DNA from 2 places in the Vibrio frigidus genome. Region 2 is predicted to be linked to the other one. Evidence: riboswitches for the same ligand, from Rfam matches in the RefSeq annotation. Region 2 holds a riboswitch; the other holds the start of a gene.

Region 1 (3,419 bases), on a different contig from region 2:
CAGGAGGAATACCTTCTAAAGAGAGAAGCAATAAACGACTAGCATAAGGTAAATTAAAGAATACATGCGCGAGCAATATGCCATTTAGGCCATATATTGAAAAGGGTAATTCAACGTCCCATTTATTGAGCCACGTCGCCAATAAACCGCTATTTCCATAAATGGCTAACAGACCGAAAACGCCCACAAGAACAGGTAAAACAAGTGTGCTTGAAAATAACTTTAATAGAAACGATTTACCCATGAAATTCCGTCTTGATAGCGAGTGCGCTACGGGTATAGCTAAACCAACACTGAGCAGCGTTGACAAAAAAGCTTGGTAAAAACTAAATTTGGTGACATGTAGATAGTAAGGGTCAGACACTACCTGAGTAAGATCGAGATGGGGCGCGTATGAAATAAGCGCCCCAAATGCCGAGGTGACAAAGACCACGATAAACACAGCAATAACAATGCCTAACTTCGGCGTTTTATTCATAATTCAGGGCACTCGGACACTACAGTCTCTATTGAAAATTCAGCTTATACCAATCAGGGGAATCAATTACAAACATGTCTGATTGAGTATTATTGGACTAACGCTGATTGCCATTCTCTTATCCAGTTTTTGCGCATTTTAGACACTTCATCAGAAGAATATGAAAGTGCTTTTTCCGGAACCGTCAGCGTCTCAAAACCTTCAGGCAGTGGAACATTCGTCACTGGGTACATCCAGTTACCTGTTGGCATTGCTGATTGGAATTCGTTACTTAGAATAAAGCTCATAAACTCGTCAGCGAGCTTAGGATTTTGGGAACCTTTCACTTTTGCAGCGACTTCAGTTTGCATGTAATGCCCTTCATTAAAAATAGCCGCGGCATATTTTGCATCATTTTCAGCAATTAAATGATAGGCAGGAGAAGTGGTGTAAGACAGAACAAGGTCCGCTTCTCCCTTCAAAAACATCGAATACGATTCAGACCAGCCTTTGGTCACGGTCACGGTTTTTTTAGACAGTATTTCCCACGCTTTACTAACGTCATCACCATACACAGACTTCATCCAAAGTAATAAACCTTGTCCAGGTGTAGAAGTACGTGGATCTTGATATATCACTTTTAAATCATCACGTTGTTCAACAAGTTCTTTTAAGCTCTTAGGTGGGTTTTGTAGATTATCTTTGTTATATACAAAAGCAAAATAACCGTAATCAAAAGGAACAAATATACTGTCTGACCACCCCTTAGGCAGTGTTGTTGTAGAGGTATCTACGCTATGTTCTGTTAACAACCCTGTCTTTTTTGCTTCCGTCATTAAATTCGTATCTAACCCTAAAATGATGTCCGCTTTACTGTTGCTATCTTCTAGACGTAAACGATTAAGAATAGACACCCCATCATCTAATGCGACAAACTCTAAGTCACAACCACATTGAGCTTCAAAGGCTTTTTCAATTTTTGGGCCTGGGCCCCAATCGGCGGCAAAAGAATCATAGGTGTATACCGTCAGTTTATCGGCGGCAAAAGTAGAAAATGAAAGGATTACTGTTAATATTGAAGCTAAGGTTGAAATAGTGTATTTCACTGGACGCTCTCCATGTTTTGAGCGGCACAGGCTTGAGGGAGGACTTTTGATTTATCCCGCTCAATTCCTACGCCAGTATTATCTGGTTCAGGTGTACGGGTTCTAAGGAAAACTTAATCTCAGCCCAATAGTTGATTATTTTAAAAAATAACTATTGAGCACCCCGATGAGTCGACAGTGATTGTATACGTAATGTTATGAAGATACTAGCCACGAGAACAGATGCTTATCCGCCATGTTAACAAGCCAATTTATCGATTGTCATATCCCCAACGCGCAACGAGTTTTTGCTCTATATCGAGATGATCTAATATTCTTGCCACCATAAAATCCACCAAATCGTCGATAGTTTTAGGTTGATGATAGAACCCCGGAGCCGCTGGCATAATAGTCACACCCATCTGAGAAAGCTTATGCATATTCTCTAAATGCAATGTAGAAAAAGGGGTTTCTCTAACAACCAACAATAGCTGACCGCGTTCTTTCATAACCACATCTGCGGCTCGTTCTATGAGGTTGTCCGACATGCCATGAGCAATGGCAGCCACACTACCTGCAGAACAGGGGCAAACCACCATTTTTTTAGGTGCGGCACTGCCTGAGGCAACGGGAGAAAACCAGTCTTCTTTACCACACACTTCTAATCGTTCAGGTTTGCAGTTCAGTTGTTTAATCAGCACCGCTTTGGCCGCTTCAGGACCACTCGGTAACTTTAGATTGTGTTCGGTTGCCATCACAACACGAGCCGCTGAAGAAATGAGCAGGTAAACCTTATAATCTGCCGCTAGCAGGCATTCTAGCAACCGTAAACCATAAGGTGCACCAGAGGCGCCAGTAAATGCCAAGGTAATTGTTTTTTCTTTAATCATCTACATTCTCTGTATTGTTAAAATGTTTACTATTTCGGTTGGATAAAATCTATTTACTCTTAGCCAATCCATCTAACAACCTATCGTGAATATCGTCAAAGCCACCATTACTCATCACGAGTATTTGATCGCCCTCCGCTGCCTCTTGCAAAATCTCAGCAACAAACACGTCTATATTATCACTCACAAAAGCAGGTTGAGCACAGTGTTTGGCAATGTCTTCTACTGACCATTTTAAGTTATTTGGCTGATACAGGTATACAGAGTCAGCTTTAGATAACGACGTCGCGAGCGTTTCTTTATGGATACCCATCTTCATCGTTGCTGAGCGAGGTTCCAATACCGCAATTATTTTTTTCTTCCCCACCTTATTACGCAACCCATCCAGTGTCAGTTCTATCGCGGTAGGGTGATGAGCAAAATCGTCATAAACCGTGACACCTGCAACTTCACCTTTTAGTTCAAGTCGTCTTTTGGTATTAATGAACGACGCTAAAGATTCGCAAGCCAGATCAGCAGTAACACCGACATGTCTTGCTGCTGCCACCGCCATCAATGCATTACTAACATTATGATCACCAACCAAATCCCACTTAACCGTACCAACTAATTCGCTTCGAAAAAAAACATTGAATTCGCTGCCATCTTTTTTAATTTTCTCTGTTTTCCAATCACAAGATTCATCTCCGATCAGCTCTTGTTCACTCCAGCACCCCCTTTTCAATACATCTTGAAGCGCCAATTCGGATTTAGGGGAGAATATTCGACCATTGCTCGGGATTGTTCGTACTAAGTGATGAAATTGTTTCTTAATTGCCTCAAGATCATCAAAAATATCGGCATGATCGAACTCGAGGTTGTTCATTACTAAGGTGCGAGGGTGGTAGTGAATGAATTTTGAGCGTTTATCGAAAAATGCACTGTCATATTCATCAGCCTCAACGACAAAGAACATACTGTTTCCTAGACGCGCAGATACCCCAAAAT
Region 2 (3,419 bases):
CATTGGGAACAGGAAAAGAGTGCGTTTGAGATGGACTGCCCAGCATGAGATAGATGTGGTCAGCTAATCGCAGCGCTTCTTGAGGGTCGTGCGTGATTAACACCACGGTTTTGTTCTGTAAAAGTGCGGCAGAGAGATTTTGTAGCTGGTAACGAGTCACTGCATCCAGAGCAGAGAACGGTTCATCCATCAATACCAAAGGTTTATCCTGCATTAACGTTCTGGCAAGAGCGACTCGTTGACGCATTCCACCAGAAAGCTGATTAGGAAATTGAAGGCGTTGATTCGACAGCCCAACCTGATCGATAAGTTGAATCGCTTTTTGTTTATCTTTTTCTGACAAGATGTCGTTGCCAAATTTAAAGCTTAAACAAACGTTATCCATGACGTTGAGCCATGGCATGAGTAAATCTTGTTGTGCCATATAGGCGACATTTTGGTGTAGCTCACCGTTAAGGCTGCTTTTCATGTCTCCTTGCCAATCAAGGTCGTCATTTAAGAGGCCAGCGAGAAAGCGAAGCAAGGTGGTTTTTCCACAGCCACTTCTACCCAAAATAGAGGTCCATCGCTTTTTTGATATCTGCATGTTCAAGTCAGAGAGGATGGGTTGCCGGCTACCTTTGTAGCCTAAAGAGGCATTTCTCAATTCAATGAGTACAGGATTAGTCATACTCAACATCACTATTGGATTGTGTGTTTTCGGCCTGAGTTGGAAACAAATAATGGTCTTGAATTAATTGGTGTCCTGGAAAAAAGTGGTGAACAGGGCCATGACCGTAACCAATCTCTAATTTGTCAGCGTGAGAAATTGCTTGAGTAATATAGAGTTTACCGAGTTGAACGGCTTCTTTTAGCCTATAGCCTTGTGCAAGATAGCTGGCTATAGCTGAGGAGAGCGTACAGCCTGTACCGTGGGTGTTTTGCGTTTTAATTCTCGCTGTCGATAGGCGTTCGACATGCTCTCTGGTGACAAATAGATCGGTACTGTTATCGGAAGATTCTAGGTGCCCACCTTTGAGCAAGATAGCTCGCGTATCTAATTGTCTCAGCTTTACAATGAGTGCATTCATTTCAGCTTCAGTGTTAGGAACCGATTCACCGGTTAAGGCGGCGGCTTCTGGAAGATTGGGCGTAATCATCGTGGCTAAAGGCAAAAGAACGGATTTTAAGGTGCTGATGGCAGAGCTTTCTAGCAGAAGGTCGCCACTTGTCGCAACCATTACGGGATCGATGACAAGATGTTTCGGTTTATATTGGCGAAGTTTTCTGGCGACGGTCTTTATAATGCTGACGTCAGTCAACATACCGATTTTTACGGCTTGGATATTAAGGTCGGAAAAAACGGCGTCCATCTGCTGCTCTACAAATTCAGACGAGATGGGAAGGATGCCGGTGACGCCTTGAGTATTTTGTGCAGTAAGAGCTGTGATTACGGAGCAAGCATAACTGCCTGTTGCCGAGATGGCTTTGATATCCGCTTGAATGCCTGCGCCACCGCCACTATCTGAACCGGCAATGGTAAGTACAATTGGTGTTGTGTGCTTTGCTGTCATGTTTGGTTCCTAAACGTAATCGTAAAGGAATAACAGCAGCCAGATAAGCGAGGTATGCTACGGGATGTAGACAACCTTATTTTGGCATGGCTATCAGTTCCCTACGTCAGTGTTAACTGCATCAGGTTCAACGGGTCCCATCGAAATGGTCTCAGCTTTGGGTTGTGGCCCATCGCTCCCCGACTAATATCTAAAATATGTTTGCCACAGGAGTGTAGCAAATTCATTGGGTAACGAAAAGCGCTACGCAATGACTCTCGTCAATGTTTGCAACTGAACAGGTCGATACTATGGTTGCTGGAACGATAAGCTCACTATTGCATAGAGAACTCTAGAATGGATGCTAATGGTCAAATTTCGCCAGAATTGGTTGCGCAAATCTATGATACTGCATTGGATCCGACCCAGTGGCCTGTTTTGTTGGAACAGATAGCATCAACGCTTCCACCACTGGAAGCAGAACGTGTGGTGAGCGCAACTGCGCAGGTAAATCAACGGTTATCAATGCGGGAGGTCGAAAGGTATAGAGGCCTTTCTCAGGTTTCTACTATCGTTGAACACCTAGAGCGAAGTGCCGCCATCAGTAATAGAATGAAAGATAATGATGAGCACCAACATCTGCAATTGAGCCTATTCGACTTCTTACCTTTGCCTGCCTTTGTTATTACTGGTAGTGGGTCGTTGGTGCAACAGAACCAACTGGCACTCGACTTTCTAAAGACCACAGATTTAGTGAAAATAGAGGGTGGTCATGTTGTATTCTCGCTCAACTCCCAACAACAGCGGTTCAATAAACTGCTGTCTGAACTGATTGATCTTAAAGGGGAAGAACGCGAGGCGACAATGCGTTTGCGTGACAGTTTCCAAACGAATCCAGCGAGTATTAGTTTGTCTCGGATTGATGATCAATATCAGCTTGGTAGTAATATACTGGTTCTTTTCGCAAATCAAAATGTAGATGTAAAACCCAATCTAACCGGGTTCTGTCAGCGCTACAACTTAACGAAAGCCGAGCAGAGACTGGTCGAAAAACTGGCGCATAATAAAACGTTGAATGAGATTAGCGATAGTCACAGTGTTTCGATTAATACCATTCGGACTCAGTTAAAATCTGTCTTTCAAAAAACAGATTGCCACCGGCAAAGTGAGTTAATGAAGCTGATTTTGATGAATCCTACAGCGGAAACTCGAGACACGGTCAGTTCGCTAAAATCCAAGCTTATTTTTGAAACTGCGTGCTATCATCAAGTCTGTAAAGTCAGTGATGAGAGGCAGTTAGGATTCAGTGATATAGGCAGAAAAAACGGTATTCCCGTTATCTTGTTTCCACCGAGTACGGGTTCACGACTGCAGCAACATCCAAACAATCGGACTCTTTTTGACCATAATATTCGTTTAATTACCATTGATCGTCCAGGGTTTGGCTTATCAACGGCTGATCCACATCGTACTTTGGCGAGTATCGCACGTGACGTAGATACGTTGGCGGACTGTCTCAATTTGGATCGATATTCTCTTATGGGGTTTTGTGGTGGAGGGCCTTATGCCTTGGCGGCGGCGTCCCTATTAAAAGAACGGATAGTGCATACGACGATTGTTAGTACTGTGACTCCTTACCAACCAATCAATCTTTTCCATGGCGTAAAATCCAGTAATAAGTTTTTGGCGCAAATCGCGATGAGAGCTCCGTCGATACTGCATCCTCTTTTAAAGATTATCACCAATAATTTGATGAAAGATCACGAGTTGTATTTTGATCAGGTTTATCAACATTTGTGTAAGAGCGACGCGGCAGCATTGTCGGAAACAGAAGTCACTGATAATTTTTTATTGGCGTTCAGAGAAGCGATGCGGCAAGGACCGAAT

What was found. A riboswitch is a leader RNA that binds a small molecule or an ion and turns the genes downstream of it on or off. The one in region 2 is predicted to bind thiamine pyrophosphate.
Region 1: it holds a riboswitch for thiamine pyrophosphate, as region 2 does, so the genes downstream of both, thiB (thiamine ABC transporter substrate binding subunit) here and thiD (bifunctional hydroxymethylpyrimidine kinase/phosphomethylpyrimidine kinase) in region 2, are expected to answer to the same signal.

The regions. Positions count from the first base shown of each region.
Region 1 covers NZ_JBCDMC010000013.1:62,860-66,278, reverse strand. Annotated here, with positions in the region: gene thiP (thiamine/thiamine pyrophosphate ABC transporter permease ThiP) at 1-481, opposite strand, end outside; gene thiB (thiamine ABC transporter substrate binding subunit) at 568-1,563, opposite strand; TPP riboswitch at 1,611-1,739, opposite strand; gene AACW90_RS19490 (flavin prenyltransferase UbiX) at 1,815-2,432, opposite strand; gene mpl (UDP-N-acetylmuramate:L-alanyl-gamma-D-glutamyl-meso-diaminopimelate ligase) at 2,482-3,419, opposite strand, start outside.
Region 2 covers NZ_JBCDMC010000015.1:50,449-53,867, forward strand. Annotated here, with positions in the region: gene AACW90_RS20430 (ABC transporter ATP-binding protein) at 1-670, opposite strand, end outside; gene thiD (bifunctional hydroxymethylpyrimidine kinase/phosphomethylpyrimidine kinase) at 663-1,553, opposite strand; TPP riboswitch at 1,635-1,745, opposite strand; gene AACW90_RS20440 (bifunctional helix-turn-helix transcriptional regulator/alpha/beta hydrolase) at 1,890-3,419, shown strand, end outside.